4 regions of the Metabacillus schmidteae genome follow, and region 1 is predicted to be linked to each of the others. Evidence: riboswitches for the same ligand, from Rfam matches in the RefSeq annotation. Region 1 holds a riboswitch; each other region holds the start of a gene.

What was found. Region 1 has a riboswitch for cyclic di-GMP ahead of HWV59_RS22705 (hypothetical protein). Riboswitches for the same ligand answer to the same signal wherever they lie in the genome.
Region 2: linked by a shared signal. The riboswitch ahead of HWV59_RS13940 (methyl-accepting chemotaxis protein) and the one ahead of HWV59_RS22705 (hypothetical protein) in region 1 are both predicted to bind cyclic di-GMP.
Region 3: linked by a shared signal. The riboswitch ahead of HWV59_RS26670 (hypothetical protein) and the one ahead of HWV59_RS22705 (hypothetical protein) in region 1 are both predicted to bind cyclic di-GMP.
Region 4: linked by a shared signal. The riboswitch ahead of HWV59_RS24250 (hypothetical protein) and the one ahead of HWV59_RS22705 (hypothetical protein) in region 1 are both predicted to bind cyclic di-GMP.

What each region holds. Positions count from the first base shown of each region.
Region 1 is NZ_CAESCH010000002.1:388,148-395,812, reverse strand. It holds gene HWV59_RS22725 (NUDIX domain-containing protein) at 143-583, opposite strand; gene HWV59_RS22720 (MgtC/SapB family protein) at 804-1,493, opposite strand; gene HWV59_RS22715 (GGDEF domain-containing protein) at 1,958-3,019, opposite strand; gene HWV59_RS22710 (HD-GYP domain-containing protein) at 3,255-4,166, opposite strand; gene HWV59_RS22705 (hypothetical protein) at 4,265-4,972, opposite strand; cyclic di-GMP riboswitch class I at 5,082-5,168, opposite strand; gene HWV59_RS22700 (AraC family transcriptional regulator) at 6,132-7,016, opposite strand; gene HWV59_RS22695 (EamA family transporter) at 7,135-7,665, shown strand, end outside.
Region 2 is NZ_CAESCH010000001.1:2,880,886-2,888,550, reverse strand. It holds gene HWV59_RS13955 (nickel pincer cofactor-dependent isomerase, group 22) at 1-672, shown strand, start outside; gene garD (galactarate dehydratase) at 801-2,333, shown strand; gene HWV59_RS13945 (TRAP transporter large permease subunit) at 2,446-3,777, shown strand; cyclic di-GMP riboswitch class I at 3,921-4,016, shown strand; gene HWV59_RS13940 (methyl-accepting chemotaxis protein) at 4,125-6,167, shown strand; gene HWV59_RS13935 (SRPBCC family protein) at 6,719-7,180, shown strand; gene HWV59_RS13930 (VOC family protein) at 7,299-7,665, shown strand, end outside.
Region 3 is NZ_CAESCH010000003.1:201,972-209,636, reverse strand. It holds gene HWV59_RS26700 (hypothetical protein) at 1-222, opposite strand, end outside; gene HWV59_RS26695 (hypothetical protein) at 344-1,273, opposite strand; gene HWV59_RS26690 (hypothetical protein) at 1,318-1,554, opposite strand; gene HWV59_RS26685 (hypothetical protein) at 1,548-1,955, opposite strand; gene HWV59_RS26680 (hypothetical protein) at 1,952-2,482, opposite strand; gene HWV59_RS26675 (hypothetical protein) at 3,200-3,346, opposite strand; gene HWV59_RS26670 (hypothetical protein) at 3,499-3,813, opposite strand; cyclic di-GMP riboswitch class II at 4,067-4,149, opposite strand; gene HWV59_RS26665 (helix-turn-helix domain-containing protein) at 4,175-4,390, opposite strand; gene HWV59_RS26660 (IS1182 family transposase) at 4,599-5,954, shown strand; gene HWV59_RS26655 (GGDEF domain-containing protein) at 6,207-6,809, shown strand; gene tnpB (IS66 family insertion sequence element accessory protein TnpB) at 7,083-7,436, shown strand; gene tnpC (IS66 family transposase) at 7,519-7,665, shown strand, end outside.
Region 4 is NZ_CAESCH010000002.1:707,879-715,543, reverse strand. It holds gene HWV59_RS24275 (sulfite oxidase-like oxidoreductase) at 1-372, opposite strand, end outside; gene HWV59_RS24270 (biotin transporter BioY) at 489-1,076, shown strand; gene HWV59_RS24265 (DUF6241 domain-containing protein) at 1,640-2,185, opposite strand; gene HWV59_RS24260 (hypothetical protein) at 2,437-2,601, shown strand; gene HWV59_RS24255 (Na+/H+ antiporter family protein) at 2,633-3,967, opposite strand; cyclic di-GMP riboswitch class I at 4,236-4,319, shown strand; gene HWV59_RS24250 (hypothetical protein) at 4,392-4,739, shown strand; gene HWV59_RS24245 (ketoacyl-ACP synthase III) at 4,805-5,791, shown strand; gene HWV59_RS24240 (leucyl aminopeptidase) at 5,890-7,395, opposite strand.

The DNA.
Region 1 (7,665 bases):
ATAAATGTTAATAATCGTAAATAAAGCATCCAAAATCGAAGATAAATGTGAATAATCTTAAATAAAGCATCCAAAATCGAAGATAAATTGAAATTTACATACATTAGCATGCTGCTCAAACTGAACGTCTTTGAGCTGTCAACTACCGAATAAATGCTCTCTCCCTATTAGCCAGAGCATCATCTAACCACCTTGGATGCATCTTTAACAAGTCCTTCGGCAATTGGTGAACGTCAAAAAACTTCATCTCTATTGATTCCTCTAAATTACAGATGAGCTCACCCCCTATTATTTCAGCTAGAAAGCAAGTGGTGATAAAGTGAACAACTTGACCATTTGGATAGGAAAACACCTGAGAATGAGGATCGGAATAAACACCGATCAGTTTATTAATTCTTATATCTAAGTTTGTTTCCTCTTTTACTTCCCGAATAGCTGCCTCTGATACCGTTTCGCCGATTTCTATATGACCTGAAGGGATGCCCCATAACCCTACATCTGCTCTTTTCTGTAATAAAACCTGATAATTTTCATTGAAAATCAACACCGCCACACCTGCTTTTACTTCAGCAATATTCTTCATACAATAAACCCTTAAAATAAAAAAGGTCCGAGGGAAAGATATCAGCGCATTACAAATACACTGAACCTTTCCCCTCGGACCTTTTATGTCAATAGGTGCCTTTTACATATGTAAAAGATGCAGCCCTCGGTCACAGACCTATATAATAGCGGAACCCTAGCTGCAATTTTCCAGTTCAAAAGAACAATATTCTCTTATTCGTACACATATTATTTTACTTCTACAAAGATTCCATTTCAACATGAATCACGTGATTGATCTGTTTTAAAGTATAATAAACCTCTGTTATATATAGTTTTTCATTCACAACTAGGATTAGATCTAACTGCTGAAGTTCACCTTGTTTGATATCTTTCACTCTAACTTTCTTTGCCTTCATATCTTTTTGTTTAAGTTCCTTTAAGACTTCTGTCATCTTCTCTTCATCGTCAACCGTAATTTTTACTTTTAAATCCCGCTCTCTTAATGATTTGGGACCGATATATTTGAAGATAAACGGAATGATTTCTACACTAATGAGGATAAGAAATGTAGCTATGGTAGCTTCGAACCAAAATCCAGCTCCACATGAAATCCCGATTCCACCTGCACCCCAAACCATGGCTGCTGTTGTCAATCCTGAAATCATATCGTTGTTTCGTCTTAAGATAACACCTGCACCTAAAAAACCTATACCTGAAACGATCTGGGCTGCTAATCTTAAAGGATCCATCGGTCTTATGTAAGCCTCTGCAAATTTTTCAGCCGATTCAATCGAAACAGAAGTTAATAAACAACTAACAATACCGATAACTAAACAGGTTTTCAAACCCAACGGCTTTTTCTTTAATTGGCGTTCCAGGCCAATAATTGTAGATAAAATGGCTGCGATTCCAATATTGAAAATAAAAGTATTTGGTTGAATGATCATGGTTTTTCTCCTGATGAATATACATTTTTTTATTATCATTTACAAAGTGTAAGATTGTTAAATAGAAATGATCAAAATGATTTAACTCCAATTTTTAACACATGCTTATTACATATTCCCTTTACAGATTGAATTAAAACATAAAAAAGCCGTAATTAATTTAATAGTGACTGAAAGACGCAACTAACCTACAGGTAAGCTTAATAAGAGGAAGAAAATATATAAAGGCAATAATTAAAAACACAATAAAATTCAGAGAAGATTTTATTGTGTTTTTTGTCATTATTAGTTTATTCTTTTGTAATTGGAGAAGTAGTCATGCTCGTTGAGGCTCCGTGTCAAGTTGTAATTAATCACTCAACTGTATAGGAAGAGGTCAAACAAGTAAAAGTGTACATGCTTAGGTGAACAAAAATGAATATATTATCTAGTCATTTATAAAACAAAATAAATTAATTATTGTTTTATACCTTCACATATGAATGGACAATTTGGTTTCTTCCTCTATCCTTCGCCTCATATAGAAGTTTATCAACCTTTTCTATCAACTGACCTGGATTTTCACCGTTTTGTTTACAACTTCCGAAACTCATTGTTACAGAAAAGGGTTCCCCTTCACAGACAAAAATATGGTTGGAAACAGATTGTTTGATTTCAACTAAGAGCTTGTTCACCTCTAATTGTTCATAAATATAAACTATTATGGCAAACTCTTCTCCTCCATATCGGAAAACCTTCCCTTGTTTTTCTGGTATAATCGAATTAACAATTTTCCCAATTTGACGTAATACGTTATCTCCCATTACATGTCCATATTTATCATTAATTGATTTGAACTTATCAATATCTGCAAGAACAAGGTAAAAATTTACGCCGTATTCTAAATCGTTTCTTAAATTTTCCTGGAATGAACGGTGATTTAATAAATTCGTAAGATAATCACGATTAGCAGCTTCGGCTAACACATTTTTTTCTGTATGATGCTGCCTTTCCCTCGATACAATAATTCCACCTAAACCACCAATTAATAACAAAAAGAAAACTTGACATAAAAAAAGAACTAAGCTTTTTATTGAATAGACACCTGAAACTTGTATAAAAAAAATGATAGTGTATATCGAAATAAATAAAATTGCAGCTATCATTCCTCCTACAAATCTCCAATAAACAGCAATGTGTAAAAGAATTAAATATGCCACCGGAAACAACGGGCTATCAATTCCTCCAGTTAATGGGATAAGTGCACAAAAAGCAATAAAGTCGAAGAATGGTCCTCCTTTAGTCATTATTCTATACATCCTCGAACCTTTAGGTGACCTATGTAAATAATAATCTGAAGTACCCATATATATAAATCCAAAGACAACTAAAGCTATAAATAGGTTAAGTTTTAAATAAACTGGATTTTCAACATATTGAACAGTGAAGACAACAATTGCAATTACTAAAAAAAACCAACGCAATGAAGAAAAAATTACTTCAAGTGCATGATATGATTGGTAAGCACTCTTTAATAAAGATTTCAATTCGTCCACTTCCTGTTAATAACTTTCTATAATAGTTAATATTTAGAAATATCTCTATCATGTTTAGACTAAAAGCTAGTGATTCGGTAGATCTAAAAAAACAAAGAGGTTTTTATCGTAGTAATAATTTAAACTTAGCTGCGCAAGCTGTTTGTGTTGAAAACTCCCAATGTGTCTAGAGGATTATTTAATAAAGTAATAAAACGGCTGAGAATCTGCCGTTTTTTCGTAAAAATTATTTTATCCTTCCTTCTTCTTTTAAGATTTCCTCAAATGCTTTTACGACATCTTCATCATAATGTGTTCCCGATAATCTTATTAGTTCATCTATGGCAATTTGGTCATTCATTGCCTTTCTATAAGCACGATCCTCTGTCATTGCATCAAAAGTATCACTCACTGCTATGATCCTAGCTTCAAGTAGAATTTCATTTCCTTTTAATCCATATGGATAGCCTGTACCATTTAATCTCTCATGGTGCTGTTCAATAATTGGAGCAAGTTCTTCATAGGATGTACCATTAAGCATTTTAGCACCATCAACTGGGTGTTTTTTTATTAATGCAAACTCTTCATCAGTTAGACGGCTCGGTTTATTAAGGACTTCAATAGGGACATGAATTTTCCCAATATCGTGAAGAGAAGCTGAAATTGTAAGATTTTCTAAATTCTCTTTATTTAACTTGAGCTTTCTTGCAATTTTTACGGAGTATTGTGCAACTCTTTCACTATGTTTATAAGTGTAACGGTCCTTTTCTTCTACTTTATTTACTATTTCAATTAATGCTGATATATCTTTACTTATATGTTTAAATACTTGTTCTGTAAAAACACATAGAAGAGATAACTTAGATAAAGTAGTAAAATGAATTGGATCTTTTAAATCTCTTGCAATAAAATAATCCTCTGGACCTAAGATATGCCTTTCATTTTCAAACTCAAATGAGACGTGTCCTGATAGAATAAAGTAAAATTCTAATGAATTTGGATTATCACTTGGATATACGTAGAATAACCTTCCCTCTTCTATTGTCTGATGCAATACCTCGGCTCCATCTCCTCTAGTAAGCAGGCTAAATTCAACATCACTATTTAATTTTACTTTTTCTAATGAAGAACCTTTTTTTCTCACTTGGAAACCAGCCACTCGTTTCACCCCAAACCCTGAATAAATAAAAAACGAGATCAATAGAGTTCCCGTTCCTCATATTTTCACTACATTTCTATAGTACATATTACTTATTATTAAAATCCTACAACTCTAATCGGATCAATCCAAACCCAGCGATCAGCAAATCTTACAAGTTTCCAACTACATTCTGCAATAACTCCTTTTTCAGCTGCTTTCTCTACTGTTTCATTTGACATTTTTAACGTTTCATCGTAAACTTTTTCAATTGTTTTTTCTAAGTCTTTAGTATATTTTTGTGTTCTTTCAGCAGTCTTTGCTGATTTTCCATCTAATTTTCCCTCTAATTTTGCAATCTTTCCCTCTATTTTTTCAGTCTTTCTTTCACCATTTACTGCCAACATTTCTTCTGTTAATTCAATAATGCCTTCTTGTAAAGCACTAATTTTTTCATTTATCTTATCTTGGTGTTCTTTCATTTTTTCTTCAATTTTATTTAATTTTTCTTGAGCTTTCTCTGCTTTATTAGAATCTATTGCAGTTTGTAATTCCTCAACTGCCCTTTCCCTTTCTTCAATTAATTTAAACATTTCTTTTCCTAATTCTATTTCTTTGACATCGTTAAGATATTCAGCATTAAGTTTATCTGCCTCTTCTACTGCCTTTTCAATCTTTACATCAATATCCAAATTTGTTTTTTCAATTAATTCAAGTGCGCTTTTCACATCTTTATTAGGTACTTCTGTATTCTCCATAGCAAATACGCTTGTCCCAACGCTAAAAGATAAAGTCATTGCTAAAATTGTTGATAATAGTTTTTTCATTTAAATCCCCTCCGATAATTTATACTCACTCACCTAGTTATGAGTCCACCCTCTGTTTAATCAAGTGCTAATGGTCAAAAAAGAGACTATTGGAATAGCCTCCATGCTATTCGGTAGTCCAGCCACCATAATTTTCGAAAATTGTAGGTCTGTGACTTTGTGTCCTTATCTTTCAATAAGTTTGCCATCATCGTAGGAAAATTTTATTATCTGATAGAGTTATATGATACTTTTTTCCTATCTAAACGAATTATATATTAGGCACTTTTTTCCTTCAATAGTGGTTTTTTGTAAAAGCATGGGTTTTTATGTCGAAATGAAGATTTTTAAAGTGTTTTTATACACAGGAGGGTGAAAAAGGAGTATTTTTCACTTTTAACTTTATGTTACCTTACTTCTTAGCATATCCTTTTAAGAATGGCCAAAAGAGGTCCCTCAGTGAAACAACATCTTATCTACAAGAATCAGTAAGCTTAATAAGAGTAAGACAATATATATAGGCAATAATAAAAAAACACAATAATAGCATCATCCATCAGCATGGGTGGACACTTGCCTGGTCTTTTATCTTTAATATCACAACATATTCTTTATTAGTGATCCATTATAGGAAGCCCTGGATTGCATGGGTTTTATCTATTGTATTTGTGATTTTTTTATGGAATATATTTGACCCTCCACTTCCTAAATAAAAGGAAACAGATAACGATTTCTTGGAGAAAGATTGGTAAATGCATTGTAAGAGGACTGTGCTGTCTTCGGAAGTTAGGTATCAATTAAATCGCTAAGAACGATTATTTCTTCATATATTTGCTCCTTGATCTGTAAATCATGACATTTATTATACTCATTAATTAACAAATTGATTTGTTTCATAAAGAGAATCATTTCTTCATTTGAAATCATATTATTTCAAGCTCCTACCATATGTAATACCATTATTTTAGGTAAATATTCCTGGTTATTCAAGCCTAATGTTTTCATATCGAAAAAAATGTGCATTCTTTTTATGGAATGCACCTAATCGTATGATTATTTGTTAACTCGACCACTCTTTTTGCATCATTTAATTCTATTAATTTTAACGATAACTCATCATTGATTTTTTTTATTAACATTCAATTCCCTCCCAATCTTTTTTTAAACTGAAGTTGCTATTTCAAGGGTGAAAAGTCTTTTTGTATGCTAAAGGTGTCATATGCATCGCCTTTCGAAATTTATCAATGAAATAGCTTGTACTATTAAAACCTACTAAATAGGCCACTTCTGTGACATTAGCTTCTGATTGTTGTAGTAGTGGTAAGCTTTTTTGAATCCTGTAATCAGTCACATAATTCAAAGGTGTTTTCTTCACCATTTTTTTGAAATACCGACAGCATTCAGAACGGCTTAATTGTCCTGCTTGTGCAATATCGTCTAAAAGGATTTTCTCATTATAGTGAAGATGAATCCAATTTAGCATTTGCTTCATTCGCTTACTCTTTATCAATTCGGTCTGTTCATACTCTAATTGACTTCCATTCAATATGAGGTTTTTCCAAATTAATGTTAGATGGACACTAATATCCATTTCATAGAATGGCGATTTTTGTTTTACCATTTGATTAATTTCTAAAATAGAGTTTACTATATTTCCCGCCCAAAGTTCATTTGGAACCAACCGTATATAAGGAATATTTGTCGCCTGCATAAAGGGGGATACAAAGGTTGGAAAAAGCTCTTGGGATACGATAAAACTAGGAGAAACATTTAAACATATATAGACACATCCCGAGTCATTCCTCTCTTTTGCCATATGCAGGCATCCGCTATTTATGAATACCCCCTCACCTTCACTAACATCAACACTTTCATCATTTATTTGAAAAGTTGCTTCTCCTTTTACAACGAAAACAAATTGAAATTCTTCATGCCAGTGAAGTGGTATATATCCATTTATATTTTTTGATATTGTTGTTTCGTAACATGCAATTGGTAATAAAACTGTACGATGTTCAGTTAATTCTTTTAAGCTGTTATCAATCTTAAAATCTTTTATTTGCATATGTCCACCTCAATATCCTTATATTTTTTGATTCGATTTATGTATTCTTCCGGGAAATTACCTTTTATTATTTAAGATACTATAACACAATTTTTATATATTAAGGAGAAAGTCATACATGAATAGAACAAAAGGAATACTTCTTGTTTTAACAGGGGCTGTGTTTTGGGGAATTGGCGGGACAGTTTCTAAGAAGCTTTTTCAAACATATGGGATTGATGTAGATTGGCTGGTGACAACCCGATTACTTATTGCCGGCTTTTTACTTCTAACCGTTCAATTTTTCAGAAAAGATCGTTCGCAAATACTTGGTGTTTGGAAAACAAAAAGGATTGCTATTCAATTGCTGATTTTCGGGTTATTTGGAATGCTTGCGGTTCAATATACTTACATGGCCTCCATAAAACATGGTAATGCTGCTGTGGCAACATTATTGCAATATTTAGCACCGGTCATGATTATTGTTTATTTACTTTTCCGCAAACAAACGATCTTCACACGAAATGATTTGCTGACTGTATCTCTGGCACTTGTGGGCTGTTTTTTCTTATTAACAAACGGATCAATCTCGCAACTTTCTGTACCCATACCAGCAATCGTTTGGGGTGTTTTATCCGGAATAGCTTTAGCGTTTTATACTCTATATGCA
Region 2 (7,665 bases), on a different contig from region 1:
TATATGGCTGAACATGTGCCGGCTATGGCAAAAGTTACATTAGCACATGCTCCTATTATATTCGGTCTAGGTACAATCGAAAATGCCTATGATCGGCCAGCAAAAATTGTCGCTGTTCCAGCTGAAAAAATCTTTGATGTGGAACCTGCCCTGCTGCTTGAAGCAAAATCACTTATGCCGCGTTTATTGTTTAATTCACTAGATGTTCTTGTTGTTGATGAACTTGGAAAAGATATTTCAGGGAGCGGTATGGACCCTCACATTACGGGGCGATATCCAACTCCTTATGCAACAGGTGATCAACAAACAAATAAGATCGTTGTATTGGATTTGACTGAACAAACTCATCATAATGCGAACGGAATTGGTTTAGCTGATATAACGACAAAAAAGGTTTTTGAAAAAACTGCTTTTCATAAAGGCTATGCAAATGCACTCACTAGTCTTGTCACAGATGTTGTAAAATTTCCAATGTTCTTTGAAACACCTGAATTGGCTGTAAAAGCAGCAATCAAAACAGCTGCAGTTGTCGATCAAAGCAAGGCAAGAATTGTAAGGATAAAAAATACCCTTCAAATAAAAGAACTCTATATCTCTGAGTGTTTACTTGAAGAGGCAATCCAAAATGAAAAAATTGAGATTCTTGGCATACCTGAGGTTATTACCTGGTAAAGGCATATATAAATATGATAACAAGCTTATGCGACATATACTTTTAGGTTACAAAACATTTAGGTAGGGCGATTATTTCGTCCTACCTAGAGTACTATCATCAATCAATGCAAAGGGGATGACTTAACATGACCTTGAAAGAAACGAAGGAAATTCCTCTCTATATTAAAGTAAACCCACAAGATAATGTTGCCATCATTGTGAATTCAAAAGGTTTACCAAAGGGAACTGTTTTTCCATGTGGTCTGACATTAGAGGAATATGTCCCACAAGGCCACAAAGTGACGTTAACAGATTTGGTAAAAAACCAAGCAATTATCCGATATGGTGAAGTAATTGGCTACGCACAAGACCAAATGAAAAAAGGAAGCTGGGTAAAAGAATCATTAGTCAAACTTCCAACACCACCTGAATTGGATGAACTTCCTTTAGCTACAAATGTTCCTGATTCACAGCCACCTTTGAAAGGGTATACTTTCTTAGGTTATCGAAACTCTGATGGCAGTGCCGGAATAAAAAATATCCTTGGTATTACAACAAGTGTTCAATGTGTTGCAGGTGTACTTGATTATGCTGTGAACAGAATAAAAAAGGAAATCCTTCCAAAGTACCCTAATGTACACGACGTCGTCGCCATTAATCATACATATGGATGTGGTGTTGCCATCAATGCTCCTGAAGCGGAAATTCCCATTCGAACGATTCAAAATATCGCGACACATCCAAATTTCGGCGGAGAGGTCATGGTAGTCGGCTTAGGATGTGAAAAGTTAGCACCAGGTCGATTGGTTCCGGATGGAGATGTAGAAAAAATTGTTTCTTTACAGGATCAACAAGGTTTTATGAATATGATCGAAACAATTACGAACATGGCAGAGGAACGATTACAAATATTAAATGAACGACAAAGAGTTGAGTGCCCAGTTTCTGACTTAGTTGTAGGATTGCAGTGTGGAGGCAGTGATGCGTTTTCAGGAGTCACGGCAAATCCTGCTGTTGGTTATACAGCTGATTTATTGGTCCGGGCCGGTGCAACCGTTTTATTTTCTGAAGTAACAGAAGTAAGAGATGCTGTACATTTATTAACTCCAAGGGCTATTAATGAAGAAGTTGGTCGAGCACTTATCCATGAAATGAAATGGTATGACGACTACTTAAAAAGGGGAGAGGCCGATAGGAGTGCTAACCCATCACCTGGCAACAAAAAGGGCGGATTATCCAATGTCGTTGAAAAATCACTAGGATCAATTGTCAAATCCGGTAGCACACCAATTACCGGAGTTGTACCACCGGGTGAAAAAGCCAAACAAAAAGGGTTATTGTTTGCAGCTACTCCAGCAAGTGATTTTGTATGCGGTACTTCGCAATTAGCAACTGGTATGCATCTCCAAGTATTCACAACAGGCAGAGGAACTCCGTATGGTTTGGCTATGGCTCCTGTTATTAAAGTATCCACGCGTAATACACTAAAGGAACAATGGCAGGATTTAATTGATGTAAACGCCGGTCAAATTGCAACTGGTGAGGCAACGATCGAGGATGTTGGTTGGGAACTCTTCCATTTCATCTTGGATGTTGCAAGCGGGCGCAAGCAAACCTGGGCTGAACATTGGGGATTGCAGAACGATTTAGCTTTATTCAATCCTGCTCCTGTAACATGAATAAGACTAGTAAGGCATCCCTGTGTTGAGGGTTGCCTTACTCTTTTTATAGAGTAAAACTAGCTATAGGAAACATTTAAAGGATCCAGAAATTGATAGGAGATGAGACAACTTGCGAAGCTATCTCATATTGTTAATGTGTTTATTGTTCCTTGTTCAATACTTCCTACAACATGCATGGTTGGGGTATGTTGTTGTCGTTTTCGTGATCGCTGCTTTTATTGCCAGCGTTATGAAAGCAAAGGGATTTCCACGCATTATCGGGTCTATAATGATGGGAACAGGTATTGTGCTGGAACTATATAAAGGTGCCGGAATTGACGGAATAAGTAATGGAATTCTATTAATCTTACCTCTTTTATGTTTAGTAACACTTGCACCACTTCTTTCGATTCCACTTAAACTAGGAGGTTATTTCGAAGCAATTGATTCGCTATTACGGAATTTGTTACACCATCCGAAAAGGCTTTTTGCCGGGATTACGACTTCCTTATTTCTCTTGAGTCCGATCTTAAGCCTTGGTTCAGTCCGTTTGATCAGTGAATTCCTATCAGAATTAAAACTACCTTCTGCAATGTCTGCTAAAAGCTATCTTATCGGTTTTTCAACGGCCATTTTATGGTCACCGTATTTCGCTTCTGTCTCATTGGTTCTCTATTATTTAGATATGTCTGTAGGAAAATATATTTTATATGGAATTGGTTTATCTGTTCTATCTTTAATTGTAGGGAATATTTTGTTTGCCATTTGGGCGAAAAAACATCCATTTGAAGATCAAACTGGACCTAAGAAACCATTGGCCAAAAAAACGAGAAAACAGCTTATTCAATTAGCCTTATTTGTGACATTTCTTATGTTAACTTCCTTAACAATTGAGTATTTGACCAAATGGTCGATGATTGTGATTGTATGTTTAATATCCATTATCATGCCACTTATATGGGGAATTGTAACAAATGGCTGGGCAAAACTCATGCCTTTATTGAAGGATTACCGAGACCTATCAGTACCAATGATGAATAATGAAATCATGTTGTTCAGCAGTGCAGGATTGCTGGCACATGCCTTACAAGGAACAAATGTAGCAAATGAAATTAGCGCTGTGTTAACAATTGTTGCGAATCAATCGTTTTTGTTATTTGCCTTATTTGTAATTGTACTTGTTGTTGTTACCACTTATATAGGTATCCATCAAATAGCAATTATTGCTGCCTTAGCCATGCAATTGAATGCAGAACAACTGGGAATAAGTAATTTGTCATTAGCTATGCTTCTCTTACTTTGCTGGTCGATTTCAACTGCATTAAGCCCATTTTCCGGACTAAACTTGATGGTTAGCAGAATTGTAGGAATTTCCGGCTTTGAAGCAGGTGTTCGAGCAAATGGCCTTCATCTAGTAGTCATGGCCATCATTGGTATAGGAATCATTATGTTTATTAATTAACCCAGTGAACATCTTGACCTTGACGTATAGTAAAAAGGTCTCATTACTATATTAGCTTTAAACTAGAAACTATTCCCATGCAAAAATCATATTGAAAGAGTTATCATGTTCATGTAATATTACTCTATTAACATATATATTAAAAAGATAAAAGGCACACTATTCGAAAGGATAGGTCGCAAAGCTTAGGGTCTAAAGTACCAGTAATTGCTTGATGCTATGATCGCCTGGCTACCAAACTTTTGATCAAGATGATCTGGGAAAATTGGCTGCTCTTGTTAATAGGGTAGTCTTTTTATATAGTGTAAAAAATTATTCACATTACAACAAAGGAGAAATAAGACAGCATGAGAAAGCAGAATCTAAAATATCGATTTTTCAAAATGAACTCAATTCGAACAAAATTTACAGGTTGGTTTCTTTTATTAGCACTAGCCCCATTAATTATTGTTTCTATTTTGCTTTACCAAATAAGCAGCGGTGTTATCCTTGAAAAAGAAAAAGCCAGTATGCAAAGCTTAGTACAAAGTAAAGCAGAAACGATGAGTGAATGGTATTATTCACAAAGAAATCAGCTTGAAGTAGCAGCTGAGAGTGATACGATCAAATCCCTTAATAAAGATCGTATTACACCATTCATTTCGTCCTTAAATGATCGATCTGATGTATTTGAAACTGTGTTTTTAGCTGATCCTAAGGGAAAAGTAATCGCACATACAAACCCGGATAAAATAGGTAATGATTATAGTGATCGTGACTATATCAAAACAGCCGCAGGAGGAAAATCAACCTTCTCTGACATGCTAGAATCCAGAGCTACAGGTAATCGTGTTATTAATATTGCTACTCCTGTTAAAGATGAAAATGGCGATGTGATTGGTGTTTTGGCAGGTTCAACCAACTTTGAAATCCTTGTTGATCAGTTTTTAAACAACACTGAGTTTGCAGCCAGTGATGATGTTGAGGAAATCTCTACACTTATCACCTTAGTAGATAATTCAACTCGTCTTCAGGTTTCGCCACAGCAGGAACTATTGGGGCTCACTATTGATGAAATAGAGAAAGATCTAGGAGATGTATTAAGTACTTCGTTAAAGAATAGCATTTCTCAAACAGGTGTAGCTTCTTTTGATCGTTTTGATCAATCGTTTTTAATTGCTTATGCACCAATTGAAGCTGTTGGTTTTGGTCTCAGCTTGAACTTGCCTGAATCACAAGCACTTGCAGATGCCGAATTCATAAAGCTATTATCAATGATCATTATTGGTATTACAGGAATCGTTGTAATAGCACTGGCAATATTCATTGTTTCGAGAATAACAAAGCCAATGCTGACGGTTACAAAAGGTATGAATCACATAGCAGGTGGTGATCTTACTCTAGAACCTCTACCAATTACTTCAAATGATGAAATTGGTGAATTATCTCATAACTTTAACAAAATGGTTCATAATATTAAACAATTAGTCTCGCAAATCGCCAGTACTTCTGAAAATGTAGCTGCTGCCTCAGAGCAATTAACCGCCAGTGCGGAAGAAACTAGTAAAGCAACAAATGAAATTGCTAGTTCTATTCAATCTGTAGCAACAGGCGCAGAAAATCAAGTAGAAAGTGTTTCAAGTGCAAAAACAACTTCACTTGAAATATCAAATGGAATTGATCAAATGGCCAGTAATGTGAATGCTGCGAGTAACGTTTCTGCAGTAACTAAGCAAAAAGCTGAAGATGGTCAAGAGGTTATTCGACATACTGTTCAGCAAATGGAAGTGATCAATACGAAAACAATCGAGATTTCCCAGGTTGTTAATCAATTAGGGGGAAAATCTAAAGAAATTGGTACGATTGTTTCGTTAATCACTTCGATTTCTGATCAAACGAATTTATTAGCTTTAAATGCCGCAATTGAAGCTGCAAGAGCGGGTGAACATGGGAAAGGGTTTGCTGTTGTTGCTGACGAGGTACGTAAATTAGCTGAACAATCTAATCAATCTGCTAAACAAATTCATTTATTGGTACAAGATATTCAGCAAGATATTCAGCAATCGATTCAGGCGATGGAAGAAGGGAAACATTCTGTTGCAGAAGGTAAGACACTTGTCGAACGTGCCGGAAGCGAGTTTGAAGAGATATCCGTTTCTGTCTTAGAGGTAACTTCGCAAATTCAAGAAGTTTTCACTACAGTACAAAAAATAAAAACAAACGCTCATTCAATGCTTTCAGCAATGGAAAACGCATCTTCAATTGCAGTAAAATCAGCTGAGTATTCCGAAAATGTCGCTTCTTCTGCAGAAGAACAAAATGCCACGATACATGAAGTAAGTTCAGCAGCCAGTACTCTTTCCGCAATGGCGGAAGAACTTCAAAAAGCAGTTAATAGTTTTAAACTTTAAGTTTATTAAACCTTGCTTCTCTTTCTTTTAATAGAATGTCTTATCCTGAAAACGAGTAACCAGCAAAAGGAAAATAAGCGGAGATTTTTCGGTTAGATGAAGAATGGAGCTCGTTTCGGGATGAATAAGGGGAGATATTCCGATTATGCCTAGCAAACTCTCCCTTTTTTGCAATAAACTAGTCCATAGACAGAATCTCTCCGTCTATTTGTACTATTTTGAATATTAATTACTGAATAAGCGAAATTTTTCCTTCTATAGTAAAAATGCGCCCAAAAATGGAACCCCTTTATACTTTGAAGGCTAGTTTTTTTTCTACAACCATAAATTTATTAAGGAAGATCATTTAGGAAAAACGTATTCAATTACCATTAGTACTAGGCCATAATCCAGCTTTTCTAAAATAAAATAACGGAATTACGACAGTTCAAGCGTTTTGGTGAAATAAACTATTATTATAACTTTTTTAGTACTTATACATAGTGCATAATTATAGTAAGTTAATGTTTATATCATAATATGTATTCTAAGAGTTTTTAGGAGGAAGTTATATGAGCATTCGTTTTGAAGTGGTAAGATCTGTCCAGGTAACAAAACAAAAAGCATATTCAGCTTTGTTAGACCTTGACACTGCAAAGGACTGGATGCAAGGTCTAGTCAAAATCGAGAAGTTGGATGAGGGACCATTAAAAGTAGGAAGTGAATGGAAGGAAACAAGAAAAATGTTTGGAAAGGAAGCTGCTGAACTGTTTGAAGTGGTTGAATTGAAGGAACCTGATAAAATCGTGCTGCGCTGTGATGGAACAAAAGGAACAACAGGAAAAGGTGAATTTGTGTTTACATACATACTTACCTCAAAAAACAATCATACAGAGATTAAGTTAGATGGGGAAATAAATGAACTTACAGGAATAGCAAAATTTTTCGGGAAACTGATGGCTGGTACCTTTAAAAAAGCTTGTGCGAAAGATTTAGATTCTTTGATAAGCTATTTGGAGAAAGATCGACTTTAAGGAAAACATTGTATAAATATTGTTCGTTATACCATAATGAAGTAGGAGTACGAAATCCTATGTAGAATATATATACTTGAAAATTCAAATTTCGATGGGTAAACAAGGAGGCAAAAAAATGGGTAGAATGGTACATTTCGAAATTCATGTTAGTGACATGGATCGAGCTAAAAAGTTTTACGGTGAGGTATTTGGCTGGAAGTTTGAAGATTGGAGTGAATATGCCGGAATGCCTTATTTCGGAGCTGTAACCGGTGATGCTAATGAGCCGGGAATTAACGGAGCTTTAATGCAACGTCAAAGTGCTCCGCCAGAAACTGGCCAAGCTTTGAATGGCTATGCGTGTACAATGGGAGTGGAAGATTATGATTCAACAGAAGCTAAAATTATTGAACTAGGCGGTAGGGTCGCTCTTCCAAAATATGTTCTTCCAGGTATGGCGTGGCAAGGATACTATATAGACCCTGAAGGAAATACCTTTGGCA
Region 3 (7,665 bases), on a different contig from region 1:
ACTATTACCCTTTAAAAAGATATGAAGAGCTTGTGTGACAGGTTTATTCCCGCTTGTACGAAGTGTTCTATAATACGTCAAGACTTCCACTGGCATATCCGAAGGTGATTTAGCAAATTCCTTCTTAATATCAACATCTCTAACTGCCACTTTGTTGAAAATACCTAACTCTAAACATTTTGCTGCTACTGGAATTAAGTTCGCTACCATTTCTACTGACATAAGTCTTCCTCCTATTGTTAAGTAGATTACTTACACAATCTCTTAACTTATTTAATTTTTTTATTTATATATAAAAAGGACAAACCCAAACTAATTAGGTATTGTCCTCTCATATGCTTTATTAACCAAGATTCCGTAATGATAAATTCACTCGACGTTGTCCGTTCATAGACATTATTTCACGTTCAACATCTAGGGGCATTACGATAAAATCTAGGCGGATATCATTTATTGTTTTAAAAGCATCAATATCTGATTTCGCAAGTAACCCTGAATCGATATACCATTGAACCTTACTACTATCCGGTAAACAATTCTTTATTAAAAAATCTTCTCCGTAATCCTCAAACAGTTTAAAAATTTTATATTCAGGCTGATTTGCTATAAGTGAGACAGAACCATAGGAATGGCTTAATTTCTTTCTTTCCTGTAATTCCGAACACTCTAACATCTCAATTTTTGCCCTGTCATACAATTCTTCATACTGCTTTAGACTTGGATTAAGATTTTTAAATGTCTCAGCCAAGTAATTTAGTTTATAGCCTTCATAGTCAAAATCAGAAGATCTAACTAGCTCTTTACCCACTTTATTAAAAGAAGGTTTCACGTAATATGAAGGATTTCTTTTGTAGTTTTCAAGTTCTTCCCTTAGTTCTTGATTTTCTTTTAAAGATTTAACATCTATTTTGATTGCCTTACATACAAGTTCAGGAGTTAAATAATAAAATAGATATTGAACAATTCCTTTATAATCTACATCGAAAATCTTCTTTGGGACAAACTTGGCCACTACATTAAACTTTTCAAATTCATGACGCTTTGCTTCACTTTCTCTTAAATGCATATACATTGAATTTTTAATTGCTTTCAATTTACTTTCCGTTTCCTTTAAAAGACCATAGGTACCTTCTTGAATGAGGTTCTCCATAATCTCCGCAGCATTAGGTTTAGGTTCAAAAAATGCTCGATTTGTCCTGGAACACTTCTTACAAACCTTAATATCAAAATGTATACTCTCATTATTTAATCTACAATTTCCACAATCTTTCATAACAATTTCCTCCTTAGAATAGATTCAAATTAATCAAGAACAACCTAGACTAAAAGCTGAATATCACTTATAGAAGCATTGAGAATAGTTATTTCTCTTCTCGACTTCATAGCAACTTCAACTCTAATTGCTTTACTTTCGGAATTACCTAAAGTGATAGCGTATAAGAAGCCTAAATTTGAATCAGTTCTAATAAACTCTCCATTGTTCTTCAGCATAGTAAAAAGTCTTTCTTTCATATAAGCTGGTTTAAACAATTCTTCGATTTTATTAACTAGCATGATATTCTCTCCTCGGATCTCTTAATCGTTAGATTTGTTGAGTCTTGATAATTCGCTTTGACAAACTCTTGAACATGCGCTTCATCTACAGCATTCACCGTAATTTTCTTCTGCTTTTCCCCTTCAAAAAAACTAACGCAATACATAAACTTTTCTGGTCTTTGAACACCATCAAAGAATTCATAATCGGGTAAAACAGAGATAACTTTGTCCGTTTTAATAATTTGAGGAAGGATAAATTCATTAGCTGGATTGACGATAATCCATGCAGGATATCCCAATAACAATTGGAAAACAAAAATATCTCCCTCTCCTATAACTTCTCCACCATTTTTAACTAGAAAATTTGATCCTATAGTAAACTGACAATCTTCCGTATAAAAATTAAATTGTTTACTCATATAGCAACTCCTTCAACAGAAAAGAGATCGTAGTCTGACGGCATTATTTCCTGTCTAAGACATTCGATCTCTTTTATCAACTCTATAAGTCTAAAAGACTTTACTTTTTTTCGAATTTGAAGATTTACAGTTGAGTCAGGTAGACAAATAACGCCTACATTTCCCTTCTGAAAAATTCCTCTAGTCTTTGATTTCTCAAAGGAAGATCTTCTAAATAAATCTTTAATCCAACTCTCTTGGTTTTTTGACTGATGATGCAAGGTATATTCGACTGCGTTAATTTGTGGTTGAAAACAACCCATTGACATGTCAAAAAGATATAACGCTCCATCAATTGATCCATTAAAATAGACTCTGTACCCATAAGAAGATTGATGATCCCCATATTTCTTAAATGGTTCAATAACAAATTGAGTTCCATCCATCTCCCATATAAAGTCACCTTTTACTTCTTTGAAATGTACTGATTGTAGGGCAGGACCTAACTTTGAAGGATGAACTGGCGCAAAACAGGTAAGTTTAAACACCTTCTTCAACTCCTTCCTCTTCGATAAGACAATCTTCAGAACAGAAGTTTTTTCCTCTTACTCGAAACAAAGTCTCATCACAACAACTACTACATACACAACAACTTGGTAGACATTCACCTTTCATAAAATAATCACTCTTTCTAAAAGTTTTTTTTATTCAAACTCGCTCTTTCCCAAAAACTAACAAAAAAGCCCCTGGGCAAAGGTTTAATAAGGACACAAAAGTGTCTAAAACCTAAGCCCAGAGGCTACTATGTTTGATCATTAACAGCTGACCTTATGTAATAAATGGTCGCATAAAAATAACAAAAGAAAAAGTTTGAACATATTTATTATAGACTAAATAAATGCACTATTCAACGTTAAGTATTAGCTGATCACTTATAAGGCTAACACTAGTTCTCTTAGCTTTTAGTTTTTATGCCCACTCTAGATTTTCTGCAGATACAATCCTATCTAAAATGCCTGTTCTCCCAAAGTTAATAATCTCTAGTTTAGTTCTACCATAATACCAATGATAGTTTGTTGTATTTTCTAAAGGTTGATATGTTGTTATGAGTAAAGCTTCGACGACATCATTAAATTTTCGTACTGTGAATCTTTCACTCTTTCACCTTCTGGAAATGAATGAACTCCAAACCTAACTTTCAATTCTCCTCTTACAGTTGATAGCCATTGTTTTTCATGTTCTGATAGCCTTTGTAAAAAACTCCTTTAAGTTTTACCAACATAAAGTAATGTTTCGTACCCTATGTATTGACGGTAGATTGCATAAATACCACTGTTATTTAATGCAATCTGATTATGAATTATGTTATTTAATAAATAAGGACCATGCCATTTTATGTATACTGTCGTCATATTTTTCCTCATGGTTATTAGTTAACCTATAGTCTAAAATCGTGCTAATCTATAATTCTATAAATATATTTAACTACAACTACATACCAATAGCATGTATATTAGTGAAAAGTTTAAACAAAAAAGTAGTCTGATATATAATCACGACTACTTTATACTCTACTTGAAAGGTATTCTCTAGCATCATCTCTAGATAGCTTAAAAGTATTAATTATATACTTTTCAGATACTATTTCATCTCTTTTAAGACCTCTAAAATTAGATAAAGGTATATCTCTAGATTTTGCGTATAAAACTTCTATTTTTTCATTTAAAGAATGCGAAAAAACTGTTTTAATTTCTCTAGTAAGTGAAATATGTTCTTCTACAGTATTTTCATCTATTAAAGTTAAACTTTCTCTCACTACAAATTCTCTTGCAGCTACTAATATATTATCTATGCTCTCTCGTTCTTGGATTAAACTCATTAAAAAAACCTCACTTCTCTTCTTCTATTTTTATTATAGAAAAAATCATAGATAAAACTTTTAGATTCCACAATTTTAATAGAAATAAGAATTTTTTATATTATTATAAATTGTTCTTAATATAATTACGGTATTCCATATAATTATTGGGGGTAATCTTAAAAGTGAATTTACGAAATTGTAACACACCTCAAAAACGCACGAATAAATCTGAATACAATAAATTCTTTAGTTGGCAATAAAAAAAGCCATCTATATAATGGCCGGTTGCACTACTAGCTCCAGATTGTTCAAGTGCCCAAATAAGAACAGCCTATCATTGCTTCCAAGTATTTGTTTAATGATAATTACTTCAAAATTATTAGTCAAAATTCAACAAATCACACATTCTAACATCTAATGCATGTGCAATTTCATAAATATTTTCAAGAGAAATGTTACGTAAACCTCTTTCCACATCGCTAATATAAGTTTGATGTAGATCAGTTAAATCTCCTAATTCCTCTTGAGAAAAACCTTTTTTTCTCCTGTGATACCTAACTTTCTGACCAAACTTTATCTTAACATCAATTTTCATCGAAATTTCCTTTCTTATGATTAAGTTTACTAATATTGAAAGGAAAACTCTATAGATTATAAGTTATATTTCCTATTAATTGAATGAATTTCATAATTATGAGCCCTACGGGCTCAAGGCTTCTGAGAACTAAAAAAAGGAGTACCTCCCCAAAATGTCGAATTTAGTAAGCACCACACAAACTAATAAGACTGGAGGAAGACTCCCTATGACTATTATACGACAAGGAAGCCTGTTTGACCTACAAGAATTATATGATTTAGAACCTACCCAACGGTTTGAAGCTATTTTTTCTACTATTGACATTGAACAAATCTTCGCTGTGGTAACGAAGAAATCCCGTTTTGGTAGACCAGTTGAACTTAACTATGCTGCTATGATTTACTCCTTGGTTGCTAGAATTTCAGAAAGAATCCCATTTATTAAAGATTTAGTTAAACGATTGAAGAATGATATGATTTTCCGTCTTGACTGTGGGTTTTTAGTATCTGATTCCGTACCATCAGATGCTGCTTATTCACGAATGATTACTATCATTAGTGAATCGAAGGTTTTGGAAGAGGTTCAAGAAACTCTTCTTCTTCAAGCGATATCCGAAGGATTTATTACGGATGATACCATTGCCATTGATGCCACACACTTTGAAGCACGCGATCAGGCACCTCCAAAAGATGAAAAACCTAAAAATGAACCCAAGAAACGTGGTCGCAAGTCCAATGAGAAAAGGGAACAATGGTTAATTGAAAAAGCAGAACGTGAAGCCAATCTTCCTCTTTTTGAAAAGAAAATTGAAGAACAACTGGACGTTCCTTTAGCCGAACTTCGCCATGAAATTCCTCAAGACCCTCAATGGGGTGTAAAGAAGAATAGCGAAGGGAAAAACGTCTTTTGGTTTGGCTATAAGGCCCACTTAGCAGTTGGCTCAACGAGCCAATACATTTTGCAATCCCTTTTTTCCTCTGGCAACCTTAATGATGGAAAGGCAGCTATTCCTTTATTAACATGTATTCATGAACGTGTGCCTCTTCCAAATCTGCGCTATGAAACAATGGATGCTGGATATGATTTCGAACCTATCTATACGCAGATTCATCGAATGGGACATCAATCTGTTATTGCTTATAACAAACGCAATGAGCCTGAACCTATTGGCTTTGATAAACATTTCGCACCAACATGTGTCAGAGAGCATTCCTACCGTTATGACAGTTTTGATCCGAAATATGAGACACTAAAATATACTCGACCAAAGGAATGTAAAGACTGTTCTTTAGCGAATGATGGTCTTTGTCAAAAGGTATACAAAGTGAGAATCACTACTGATTTGAGAAAATATACAGCACCAGCTCGCGGATCAATAGCTTGGAAGACGATATTTAAACGCCGTACCGCTGTGGAGCGTGTGAATGCTTATCTAAAGGGATATTTCCAGCTGGACAACGTTCGTTATCGTACTGGAAAACGTGCCAAAGTTCATTTTGACTTAGTAACTTTAGTTTATAATGCTTCAAAATTAGCTGCCGATCGTATCAATGCCGTGTTAATTCAACAACAAGCAGCTTAAACATTAAAAAATTTAATAGAAAACAAATTCTGAAGGTCTGTGTTTCTTTAAAATAAGTAATTATGAAATTGATTCAATTACCAAGAATTAATATATTTTTTTAAATTCATATTATCAAACAAGGAAATTATAATAAAAGTATAATACAGGTCTTTGGACACAGGAATAGGTTTATTAGAAAAAACACGAATTTTTTAGAAAGAATTTCCTTTACCTCTCCTCCCCCATTTCTCAAATATAGTGTTTTTTGAAATGCAAACGCTTTTACAAAATTCTTTCAAGCAAATGTCCACTATAAAAGAATTAAACCCGCTTGCTGAGTTTAGTTTAAATTCTTTAATTAATATCACTAAGTATGATCAAAGTTTATACCTTACAAAAGAAAAATCTCATTGGTGTATATTAGCCCATATAGGTGAAATTCCGAAAAATCATACCTATAAAGTACCTAAACAATATCTAGAAAAAATCATGTATAGAAATGATGTAAATCAACATCAGAATTTATTAGGTGTTATGGATGTTCGTTCGTTTTTGTCTATACCTATTAACAGCAGAGATCATAAAGGACTTCTCATTGTGTATAGTAAAGGAAAAAATGAGTATATAGATAATTATCAAAAAGAGGACATTTTGCCGTATTTTCGTGAACAACTGACTCATTTAATAGATAATCTTATTCATTATCAATCTTTACAACTATCAGCCACGTATGATTATCTTACGAATGTATTAAATCGAAGATATTTCTCAGAAGAAGCTCGGGATATGTTAAATACCACTTTAAAACATAACAGGAATGTTTCAATTTTACTAATAGACATTGATCATTTTAAACGAGTAAATGATACATAGTAAGCCCGTATTCAAACGACGCATATAAATAGAACTGCACCTCCGGTAATATGATCATATCAATATTAAAGGAGGTGCTTTTCATATGCCTGATCAAAAACTGACTATTGTCCCCGTTACGCTTCTTCCCGAAAATAAAAGTAAATCCGTGTCACCACCAACTAGCTCTTCCTCTAGCATCTGTACAATCAAAACGGCAAATGCGGAAATCCTCTTTTATAATGGTGTAGACGAGCACATCATCCTAACAATCATGAGGGAGTTGAAGCATTGGTGAAACATGATTATACGGATGTGAAAAATATCTATATTGTTTGCGGAAAAACTGATATGCCAAAAGGGATTGACGGATTAGCTACTCTGATCCAGGATTCTCTTGAATTAGATCCCTACGGGGATTCTATATTTCTGTTTTCCGGATGGAAGAAAGATAGATATAAATGTTTGTACTTTGATGGAGATGGCTTCGCCCTTCTCTATAAACGTTTAGATAATGGGAAGCTTCAATGGCCTAAAGATGAACAAGCAGTACGTAATCTATCCCAAAAGCAGCTCAGGTGGTTACTCGAGGGCTTAGCTATTCAGCAGCCAAAGGCCATTCAACCATCGGATAAAGGAACTTTTTAAACACTGTTATTTTTTCTTTATCTCCCCCGTTCGAACTGGTTATAATAATAAGAACGAAACCGAACGGAAAGTGGTGAATGATATGGTGAAAGCTTCTTCTACGAATGAAAATCAGAACGAGAAAATAATTCGGCTGCTTGAAGAGCAGTTGGCTCATTCAAATCAACAAAACAAAGAATTATCGAAACAGATTGAAGCATTAACCGATCAAGTACGCCATTTAACTAAG
Region 4 (7,665 bases), 320 kb from region 1:
GTCATCAATTGATAAATTTGTCGTCCATCCTTCTTCTGCATGTATAATGACATACTTTGCTTGAGATTGTACGTGAACACCCTCTAATAAATCTGCTGTTTTAACCCCTTGCCAACATACATCTAATTTAGACCAACCCGTTACACAGTGGATATCATTAATTAATTCTGATTGAGGAAAATCCTCTTTTATTTCCTTTAATGTAAAAAGTTTAGGATGATCGACCAATCCATAAATTTGTAGATTCCATTTACTAATATCCTCATAGTAAGGAACGTTTCCTGTATGCAAAACAGGAAATGCCGTTGTAACGTTTTGATTTGGCGGAACCCTTCCGGAAGGGTGTGGTTTTTTCTGCTTTCCAAAATACATGACAATTCCTCCATATTCACTTATGTTAATGTTAACTAAAACTTTAAAACAGTTGACAATCTTTTCTCGTTTATATTATTCTTTCTTTAAGAATTTGTTTTAAAGGGGGATATACGATGAAAAGAAAATTAACAACATACGATATTTCATTAGTTGGTATGTTTGCCGCACTAATGGCTATTGGTGCTAATATTACGTCTTGGGCGCCATTTCTTCAAGTGGCAGGTGTTCCATTATCAATGCAGCCATTTTTCTGTATTTTAGCTGGACTATTATTAGGCAGCAGACTTGGGGCGTTATCAATGACGATTTATGCACTAGTTGGAATGGCCGGCGCTCCTGTTTTTGCACAGTTTAGTGGTGGGATTAGTGTTTTATTTCAAAGCACTGGCGGATTTATTATTTCTTATATTATTGCAGCTTATGCAGTTGGTAAAATTCTAGAAGTTAGTAAAGAAAAGAAGCTACCTGTTTTCATGATTGCATCATTTGCAGGCATTACTCTTATTTATATCGTAGGGACGACGTATATGTGGCTTGCATTAAATGTATGGATGAATGCTCCAATGTCATACGGTGCTGCTTGGGGTGTTATGGCATGGTTTATTGTAAAAGATGTTGCTTTTACGATTTTAGGTGCATTGCTGGCTCCTCGCATTTATTTTGCTGTAACGAAGGCAGCTAATAAAAGAATTGCGGCGTAATGTATGAGTAATAAGCTATTTTAAAAGCCTTTGTTCTCGATTTTAAGGTACTTACTTAAATATATGACTTAGAAATGACGTATGAATTGGCATACGTCATTTTCCTTATTTATCAACATTTCTACGAAATCCCCTTAACTTTGGCATAGCAATTGACAACATTATTATGGTGGGCAATGAGTATTGTACAATTAAAAAAGATGGTCAATTCTTCTGTCATTTGCAATCCAATTTTATTGATTGATCGAGAGGGTCTGCACTTATCGGTTGTGGGAAAGGGTAAACACCTAAGTTGAAAAATAGACGGAAAAATTCCGCTTATTTAGTAATTACTATTTAAAAGAGCATAAATAGACGGAGAGATTCCGCCTATTAACTCGAAAAATGTGAAAAAGGGAGGTTTTTCTTTGCATAATCGGAAAACCTCCCCTTATTTATCCCCGAAAAGAGCTCCATTCTCCATCTAACCGGAAAATCTCCGCTTATTTTCCTTTTGCTGGTTACTCGACTCAGGACACAACATCCTATAAAAGACACAGGTTTTTAGAAATTATTTGTTTTATTTATTTAATACTCTCATCATACTCTTCCAAGTACTGTTGCTCCTGCTCTGCAGACATGACACCTGTTGCTTTACCGATTGTTCCTCCTTGTAAGCTCCAGATTTCATTGTGATCTTCATCAGCTTGAGAGAAATCTCCAGCCTTCCAACGAGTTAAAATGTCCAACAACAATTCCTCATGGTCATATTGACCATTTTCTATTAAGTTGATCAGAAACAAAATTCGCTCATCCGTCATTTCAAAATGTAGCCATTTTTCATCTGCAATTACCTTTTGATGACTCATTCCGTGCATATAGTTGAGAATATCTTCTTCAGATAAAGTTGCCTGTTCACTTCCGAATGGATTGTTATTCATAACAACTTCTTCTGATACAACTTCTTTCGTGTTGGTACTTTCTTCAACTTCTTCTGTTACGTTTTGAGCAGCTGTTGAAGTTGATTTAGAATTCATCATATCAAAGAAAATATACCCCAGAAACCCGAAACAGACAGTAACAACTATTATACTGGCTATCATCCACTTATATTTTTTTATCCAAGACACGGCAACAACCTCCATAGAAAAACTTTGCTTGTCAGCTTAGTCAATCGTTATTTCTATCAACAAAATATTTCCGATCCTAATAAATGAAGATAGTCTAGTATAATCATACAATGGATAAAATAGGAGAAACAAGAAAAGACTTTGTCGAAAAAAATCAGATTCATATTTTTTTTAATTTTGTGCTCTTATCTGTATAATGTTTACTAGTTTTGGCAATAAAAATAGTAGAGTATATGAAAGAGGTGTAGAACATGAAGACATTGGTTGTAAAGAAGTATTTTTTAGATATAAAAGACAGAGAAGCTTTTGAGAGAGAGATACTGGAACAAAATCCTGAATTAGTAGACACAATACTAGAATGGGATGACGAGGAATTAACGGAGAAATTAAATATATTGAAAAAAAACTTGGTTTGAACAAAGCCAAGTTTTTTTTCGTTAAGATATTCTATAGAATTATCGCTGCGATCCACCCAAAGATAATAAGGGGGATATTGTAGTGAATAAAGGTTGGAACACACGTATCCCAAATATGATGATGATTTCCATCTGCTGCTAAACCAGATGTTGGACCAAGTGTACTGTCAGAAGCAGGTGATCCTGCATCACCAAGTGCTGCTGCTGTGCCTACTATCGCAATCGTTGCCATAGGGCTGAATCCCAATTGAAGACATAACGGTACAAATATCGTCGTAATAATAGGAATCGTCGAAAAGGATGAACCAATTCCCATTGTGATAAGAAGACCAACGATTAGCATTAGCAATGCACCTATTGCCTGATTTCCGCCAATCAACCCAGCTGCATCTTCTACAAGCTTTTCAACATGACCAGTTTCCTTTAATACACTTGCAAATCCAGATGCTGTAATCATGACAAATCCGATAAATGCCATCATCTTCATTCCGTTTGTCACCAATGTATCTGCTTCATTACGCTTTACTACTCCGCCTAGAAATAAAATGCTTAAGCCAGCTAATGCACCAAAAATCATTCCTTCAACCTCTAATTTTTGAGAAAGATATAGTTGAACAGAAAGTGATACTATAATAGCTAGAACGGCTATCGTTATACTTTTTTTCGTATACTCTTGAGTCATTTCTTGACCAGGTATTTCACGATTTTCATAGTGTCTTTTTTTACGATACGAAAAGAAAACAGCTATAAGTAGACCACAGACCATTCCGATAGCAGGTATAGCCATCGCTTTTGGAATGGAAGATAAGGTCACAGTTAGTCCGCTTTCTTCCATATTCATTTGCATAACTCCATGAAAAATGGCCCCAAATCCTACAGGTAAAAACATATAAGGTGTTATTAATCCAAAGGTAAGGACTGATGCAATTAATCTACGATCTACCTCAAGCTCATTCAAAACCTTCAAAAGTGGCGGTATCAAAACCGGGATAAATGCGATATGAACTGGTACTAGGTTTTGTGAAAAAATCGCCATAATTAGAATTAAAAATACAATAAGTGCCTTTGATAGCGTTTTTCTTCTTGCTTCTCCATCACGACCAACTATTTTTATCACACTTGATACCATCGCATCTGGTAATCCGGTTTTCGTTAATGCAACGGCAAAAGCTCCTAGTAAGGCATAGCTTAGTGCTACTGTAGCATTTCCACCTAACCCACTTGTAAACCTCTCAATCGTTGTGGCTAAACCTAAGCCTCCAGTTAATCCACCTATTAAAGCCCCTATCACAAGAGCAAAAACAACATTTATTCTTAATAAACTTAAAATTAGCATAGCAATAACTGCTATAATGACTGCATTCACCTTCAATACCCCCAAAAAACACTTTAGTTTACTAATATGGTAGAGAAATAAAACATCGGAATTAAATTTATCATATATGTTTTTATTCTGTCAATTAGTATACTAAGATATTATTCAAAATAATCTCTTAAACGTTAAAGAGACTTTAAATTCCTACTGTTATAAAAGCCCTTTCTTTCAAATTCTTAAAAAACATTATCTTTTTATATTAAATTTTTTTCCAATATGACGATATTAAAGATGGCCTATTTTTTATGAGAAATATACTGGTCTAACAGGGCAAACTTATTGAAAAATAAGGACGCAAAACTATGGGTCTAAGGCATATTGCTATGACTGCCAAGTTGCACATCGTGAATCCGGTTTTAACCCCTTCTTGGTTGTCCGCCTTAGAACCTCGCTTACAAAAGAGAGGAGAAACAATATGTCACAAGGTAGTTATGAAATTAAAGTAAATCGTGGTGCAAAAAACGTGGAGATGTATATTGGTGGAACATTTACACCAACAGATGTACAAAACTTCGTTAGTGACTATAAGAATAAGATTTCAGTTATTAACGCTAATGAATTCACTTTAGAAATTGATTGCACCTTTATGGATCTTCTTAAACAAGAAATGATTCCAAGCTTAGAAAATTCGTATAAAATGTATAAGGAATCCGGTTTCAAAAAAGTGGTATTCAAAATTAAACAGAATCCTGTATTAAAACTTCAATTAAATAGACTTGCAAGAAGCACAGGATTATCAAACGCCGAAGTTATTGAGAGCTAAGAAGTGTCAGGATGAATCACTCATCCTGATTTTTTTATTCTACAAATAAATAGGGGGAATACACTTTGCAACATATAAGAATCCATTCTATTGATATTTATCATCCAACAAAAGTCGTTGATAACACATACTTTATTCATCATTTTCAGCAAAGAGAAAAGGATATCACAAGATTTCTTGAACATATGGGAAGAAAAAATCGTTATATCATTGATAATCCAGAAGAGAATAGTTTAACGATGGCCATAGAAGCAGCCAAACGAGTTCTTAATAAAGCAAAAATGAGTGGAAAAGATATTGATATTATCATGTTCTCGTCACAAATTCCTGAATACACGTTTCCTACAAATGCTACTTATCTACACAATGCAATCGGGGCAGGGGCACACACAATCATTTTAGATTCGAATGCTAATTGTGCCGGCATGACTGTTGCTGTTGATTATACTTCTAGATATATGCTTGCAAATAAGCATGTTAAAACCGCATTAATTGTAGGGGCAGATTATAACTCTATCATTAGTGATCCAGAAGATGAAATAACATACTCAAATTATGGTGATGCTGCAGCTGCTGTTATATTAGAAAAAACAGATATAGAAACAGGTTTTATTGATTCTATTTATTTTACAGATTCAATCAATATGGATAAAATCTTATATCCCGCAAAAGGCTTATCGAATGTACTCCAAAACAAAGAGGCAGGAAAGTATATTAAGTGGCTTCCTTTTGATGGAGATATCGCTCTGCCTCCTACTTTCGACATGATTCAAAAGCTTTTAGAGCGTAATCATTTACAAGCAAGTGATATCAACTGTTATTGCTTTTCACAATTCTCTTTAGCCAATATTTTAAAGATAAAAGATAAGTTTTCCATACAGGATGATCAAATAGTTTATGTGGGTGATCGTTTCGGATATACAGGGACATCCAGCCCCTTCCTGGCATTACACGAGGCAATAAATAGAGGAACTGTTAAAAGAGGAGATACTATTTTATTTTGGACGATTGGTGCCGGTTACCAATTAGTTGCCATGTTATTTAAATATTAATCAGGGAGGCAGCTGTTAAAAAAGTGACAGGTAAACATATTTTTACGTATGTACCTGTCACTTTTGTTTTCTACCAACATGTCTTTCAAATTTCGATATTAGTTCCCGATCTCAAACCTCTCAACAAATGCGGCTAATGTTCTGGCCATCACACCTGTCGCCCCTGATGGACCAAGTTCACTTTCCTTTGAGGTTGTTGCTGTACCTGCAATATCAAGATGGACCCATGGTGTATTCTCAGCAAATTCACCAATAAAGGTTCCAGCCATGATTGCATGTCCTTCCCGGCCAGGTGAATTATTGAGATCAGCCATCTGACTATTTTGCACTCTTTTTTTATCACTCTCTGAAATCGGCAATCGCCAAACAGGCTCATCACATTCATGTGAGGCTTGAAGAACTTGCTCAAACAACTCTTCATTATTTGTCATAGCACCAGTCGTCTCAGTTCCTAAAGCAATGATAACCCCTCCTGTTAAGGTGGCTACATCGACAAGGTAGTTTGCTCCGTGGAATTTCGCATATGTAATACCATCTGCTAAGGCTAATCGACCCTCTGCGTCCGTGTTTAAGACCTCAATTGTTTTCCCGCTTAAAGAAACAATCACATCATCCGGCTTGAATGCCCCTCCACTTATCATATTATCTGTTGATGGAATAACGGCAACAACATTTTGCTCAGGTCTTGTCTCACCGATAATCTCCATGGCTCCTAAAACTGCTGCTGCACCACCCATATCCGTTTTCATGCCAACAATTCCATCCTTCGGCTTAATTGAGTAACCACCCGTATCATAGGTAATTCCTTTTCCAACAAGCCCAATCACATCTTTCCATTCTTCTTTTCCCTGATACTTTACCACAATCATTTTCGGCGGCTCTTCTGAACCCTTGTTAACAGCTAGTAAGGCCCCCATCCCAAGGCGCTCCATATCTTCCTTTTCAAGAATCTCATACTCAAATTGGTATCTCTTGGCAAGCTCGACAGAATACAAGGCTAATTCAGTTGCTGTTAACAGATTAGGGGGCATATTTGTTAGTGTTCTTGCACTATTAGTGCCTGTTCCAAATGCATATCCAACCTCAAGACTGGATTTAATTTCATCCAGTTCTCCATTTTCTGAAAAGACATAAACAGTCTCAATCATTTTTTCAGGTTCATTTGATTTTTGCTTATAATCTAAAATTTTATATGTAGAGAGAGCAGATGCCTCTGAAAGTGCATAGGCAATATCATTTATGTCATTTTCTTCATTAGAAAAAGTATCAAGCGCAATGGCAAGACTCTGATGTTTGGCCTTTTGAATAGTTTGAAATAACTCTCCAAACACTCTCTTTAATTGATCAAAGGAAAGTTTCTCTTCTCTTCCTAATCCAACAAAGTAAATACGTTTAAAGGAATGTTTTCCAAGGGTATGTAGCTTAGTAATGGATTTATATTTTGTTTGCAGATCTCCTTCTTTCAATAACTGAGAGAGATCACCATTAAGCTGTTCATCGATCTCACTAGCTAAACCTGTTAATTTGCTTGTTTTTTGATATAGTCCAATAACAAGTGTATCTTGATTTTTAATTTGGTCTAATTGATGATGTACTTTAAATATCATTTCTGCACCTCCATATATGTATACTATTTTATTTTAATGCACAAAGTTAAAAAAGTATAATAAGGTGTAATAAATGATGAGAAAGGTTTTCTAAACAAATTTTATAATGAGTAGGAGATGAAGAACGGTAATATGCTATAATGGAGAAAATCTTTTTATCTATTTACAGTTTAGAGAGGTTTTATGCGGTTGACTCTAGAGATTTAGATCAATATGGTATTACTCCAATCAATCTGTATAAATAGATGAATACTCCCTAAGAATGCA